One region of the Metabacillus mesotrionivorans genome, then DNA from elsewhere that is predicted to be linked to it. Evidence: riboswitches for the same ligand, from Rfam matches in the RefSeq annotation. Region 1 holds a riboswitch; the other holds the start of a gene.

Region 1 (2,202 bases):
GCACTTTGGAGCACCAAGACTGCATCAGATTTTCCGGACTGCCCAAAAATTCGGAGGCCATATCCGCCTATATGAAAACCCGCCAAATACAGGAAGCTCCCAGTCCCTGCATCCATGGCTCGGTGTGAATGTCATGGTATCCTATCAGAGCGACAAGAAAAAAGATCATCTCTATTCAATCGGACTTCACCTGATCAGCGGAGCAATCATAGAAGATTTTCAAGATTATCTGGAAAACATGGCCCTTACTCCGAGAATTCCTGATTTGTGTTTTACAACATCACCAATGATCAAAGTACAAAGCGGCCTTGTTCGGATTCAGAATTATATACAAGCTAAATTTGAACAGGACGACCACTCCTGGGCAGATGATGCAAGACAGCGCTGGAATTCGGACATGATGCTGTTAAGCCACTTTTACGAAGATCTTGAAGTAAAGCCGGAATCTTACCATCTTGAAAAAGAAGCCTTAAAAGAGCTGTATGATCCTCACATTCATGTCTCGATTACAAACGGCGGTTTATTCTACTTATCCCGGACTGCCCTCGCTTAATGTCAAAATTTACGCAAAAAATGATTTTAGTGTCAGAAAATCATTTTTTGCCTTTTTATTTTTGCCGAAGAATGGCTGTCGAAGAAAACAGGTGAATCAAGCCAAAATACCCACATAAAAGGAATATACTTCTAATTATTAGTATTTTTTTGAAAAAAATGAAAATATTTTTTTCTATCGACATATTTCAGCACAATCAGTGAAAATAAAATTTTATAATAGTAGTAAATTAGATAGACAGCAAGAAGTGACAAAAGAAATACTTTGTTATTGATGCAGTGTCAGAGTTGCACATAATCAGACAAAGGCAAACCTGCTGAAAAGCCGGGACGCAAAGTCACAGGTCTACGGTTCTCCGGAGCTATGATGGCTGGACTGCCTGAAATACTATCGCGTATTTTAGGAGGAGTTACAATGGAAGTGTTAATGCAGGATGTTCAAATGCTGGATCAGGAATGGAAAGAGTTAATTCTGTCAGCCTTGGAAATGGGAATCAGCAAAGAAGAAATCAGAGAGTTTTTGAAAACGCAAACAGTTAAAAGTTGACAATCTCCTGCATGACGTAATTTTTTTTCGTAAATTCGTTCTATATATATAACAACCCCTTCGCTATATGCTATAATACCTCTGGGAAGGTGATTATATGATTGGTGAACGCATACGAAAATACCGCAAAGAGCGGGGACTGTCACTATCAGAGCTTGCCGATCGGGCCGGAGTTGCCAAATCATATTTAAGCTCAATCGAACGGAACCTGCAGTCAAATCCTTCTGTTCAATTTCTTGAAAAGGTCTCTACTGTCCTCGGGGTCTCGATGAATACACTTATTCTTGAGGAGCAGAACACGAAACAGGCTAACCTTGATCATGATTGGGCAAACCTGGTCAAAGAGGCAATGGATTCAGGTGTTACCAAGGATCAGTTCAGAGAGTTTCTGGAATTCAACCGCTGGAAAATGAATCAGGAAAAATAACAGCACCATACAAAAGGTCTTCTGGACCCTTTTGTATGGTGCTGTTTTCATGCAGCTATCCTTTTCTGTCAAATCCGTAAGTCGTGGCCCTTATTGGCTGATAGGCTGACAGCGGTATTTTCTTTACAGCGTGAACAGCCTGTATCGCTTTATGGGAGGTAATATCATTCGAGCAGACAGGACAAATCCACTGATTTGTTTTGCTACTGCTGAAAGATGGCTGATAGCACTGACTGCAAAGTTTTTTATACATCGCTTTTCCCCTTTTCATCCAATCAGCAGCCGGATCCAGTACAAATGAGCCAAAAGAACAGCTGAATACAGAAATGCAGCGGCAATTGAAAGGACTTTAATTGTCGGTGATGACGGTACACGCCCCGTGAATACAAACAAAAGCAGAAATAACGAAAATGACAGCTTAGTACATGTAAATGCCGCAGGATGCATCTCATACAGAATCCTCATAACAGGATTGGCTTCTGTAATCAGCTCAAGGTGCAGACCGGCAAGGGTCAATGCTGCGTCCATACTATTTAAAGCTGCTAACATCAAAAAGAGTGCCTTCAACACATTTCCGCCTTTATTCTTAATAAAGAACAAAAAAGCAAACTTAATCCGTCTACTAAAAGTATATACCTCTCTAGCGAATAAAAACAGGATCGAATTCCGCTTTATT
Region 2 (2,202 bases), on a different contig from region 1:
CAGGTCCTAGTCAACTCCATCCTGACGTCCGTTTATAAATGAAGAAGATTCCTTTACGATAGGCAGAGTCATCATTATCTAGGTTTATTGGAGGAATAAAGCATGAATAAAATAAAAACTCTTCTTTTGGCAGCACTCAGCATCACAGGATTAATCGTATGGTTCAGCCAGGGAGGATCAGAAATTATTTTTAAAGAAAAGCCGGTTGAAATAACAGGAACAAAAACATACTCGGCTGAAGTCCTTTGGCCGAAAACGCCTGAAGAGAAAAGCAGGGCTGGTGAAGCAAGCGGTGTGGCGGTGAACTCTGAAGGGGATATTTACTATTTTCACAGAGCAAGCGGAGAGTACAGCGGAAAAGATTTTATTAAAGAACCAACGATTGTCGTTTTGGACGGAAAAACAAAAAAGGTTAAAAGAACTTTGGGAGAAGGCATGTTTAAATCTCCGCATGGTCTTGAAATCGACAGCGAGGATAATATCTGGGTGACAGACGTTTCTTTGAACAAGGTTTTTAAATTGAGTCCAGAGGGGAAGCTTATGCAATCATTTGGGAGTGAGTACCGGACGGGTATGGAATGGAGCCTCCGCATTCGAAATCTGCTTCCAAACTTTCCTGTTTTCATGGATGAATACACATTTGCGCGTCCTACAGATGTAACAGTCATGGATGACGGTTCATTCGCTGTCTCAGACGGCTACAGAAACCGGAGAATAGCGAAATTTGATAGTGAAGGAAAACTGGAATGGCAGATTAATCAGCATGGAGACCAGCCGGGAGAATTCAACTTGCCGCACGGAATAAGCAGCGACAGCGAAGGCAGAATCTATGTCGCAGACCGCAGCAATGCACGCATACAGGTATTTGATAAAAATGGACAGTATCTTGACCGCTGGGACATGCCGGAGATTGGCAGGCCGTTTGGTGTAGAAGCGGCGAGGGACGGAAACATTTACGTTGTGGACGGCGGCGATTCCCTTGACGGCGCAGAAGGAAACGTTACAAGCCAGGTCATTGTCTTAGACAAACAAGGAACAATACTTGAGCGATTCGGCACATGGGGCAGTAAAGAAGGCCAGATGAAAATTCCTCATGATATTGCAGTGGATAAGAATGGAACAATCTATGTGGCTGAACTGAAAAACAGACGGATTCAGGCTTTTAGTAAAAACTGATTTCTTCCTCACAAAAATATTTTTTCCCCTTCCAGAAGCAGCTCTTAAAGTGATGATTAATCAGTCCGATAATAATGGTGATAAAAAAATTGGAATGCAGTGATGGATTGTCTATATATGGGCGCTTGGACAATCAGGAGCAAGTAGCGCAACCGGCCATTAAGAACAGGACTGATCATGACGGCGCTGTGCCGTATGACCAGAAAGAGATTCCGCATGGGGAGGAAAAGATGAAAAGCATTAAATGGAAAATCTTAATGAGCTATGCCATTGTCTTAATGCTGCTGGTTATTATTGCCGTGTTCAGCTATGTGACAATCAACCGGATTTCAGGAGACGTAGAGGAGATTACAGAGAACGACCTTGCGTTTTTGGAATCTGCAAATTCGATGACATTCAGCGTGGCAAACCGTGCGAAGATTGCGCGGGATTATATTTTGTTTGACCGGGATGAGTTTAAAGAGCAATTTTTAGAAGAAACAGAACAGGCGATAGAAAAGGAAAAAGTCCTCCACGAGGCGATTAAAAACGGGGAGATTTCCAAAGAAGTAGAGTCCGCTCTGACAGAGGCCGATGAAAAAACCATCAAGTGGAGAAAGCTTGTTGTGGAAGAAATCATCCCATTGTACGACAGCGGACAAAAGGATGAGGCCATTCAGCTGATGGAGGAAAAATGCCTTCCATACAGCCAGGAGGCCATTGATGCTTGGTCTGATGTTGTAGAAATACAAAACAGCATTACAAAGGACCAAACATCAGAGGCGCTTCAAACTGGCTCCCAATCAGAACTTATTATTATTGTTGCATCCGTGCTCGCATTTGCTGCAGCGCTCATTGTCGGCCTGATCAGTGCCGGCGGAATTTCAAGAGCTGCCGCACTTATTGTGAACAGGCTTGAGACTATTTCAGAAGGAGACCTTAACGGCGACATGATCCAGACGAAATCACAGGATGAGATTGGCCGCCTGATTCTTGCTTCCAATGCGATGACAGTGAATTTAAAGGCGTTTATGCAGCGGGTTTCAG

What was found. Region 1 has a riboswitch for cyclic di-GMP ahead of ACTSEZ_RS18670 (anti-repressor SinI family protein). Riboswitches for the same ligand answer to the same signal wherever they lie in the genome.
Region 2: it holds a riboswitch for cyclic di-GMP, as region 1 does, so the genes downstream of both, ACTSEZ_RS10060 (methyl-accepting chemotaxis protein) here and ACTSEZ_RS18670 (anti-repressor SinI family protein) in region 1, are expected to answer to the same signal.

What each region holds. Positions count from the first base shown of each region.
Region 1 covers NZ_JBQMFF010000010.1:27,128-29,329, forward strand. The annotation lists gene ACTSEZ_RS18665 (YqhG family protein) at 1-553, shown strand, start outside; cyclic di-GMP riboswitch class I at 850-936, shown strand; gene ACTSEZ_RS18670 (anti-repressor SinI family protein) at 968-1,099, shown strand; gene ACTSEZ_RS18675 (helix-turn-helix domain-containing protein) at 1,197-1,526, shown strand; gene ACTSEZ_RS18680 (hypothetical protein) at 1,582-1,779, opposite strand; gene ACTSEZ_RS18685 (DUF5658 family protein) at 1,794-2,075, opposite strand.
Region 2 covers NZ_JBQMFF010000003.1:15,044-17,245, reverse strand. The annotation lists gene ACTSEZ_RS10065 (peptidyl-alpha-hydroxyglycine alpha-amidating lyase family protein) at 103-1,176, shown strand; cyclic di-GMP riboswitch class II at 1,259-1,343, shown strand; gene ACTSEZ_RS10060 (methyl-accepting chemotaxis protein) at 1,407-2,202, shown strand, end outside.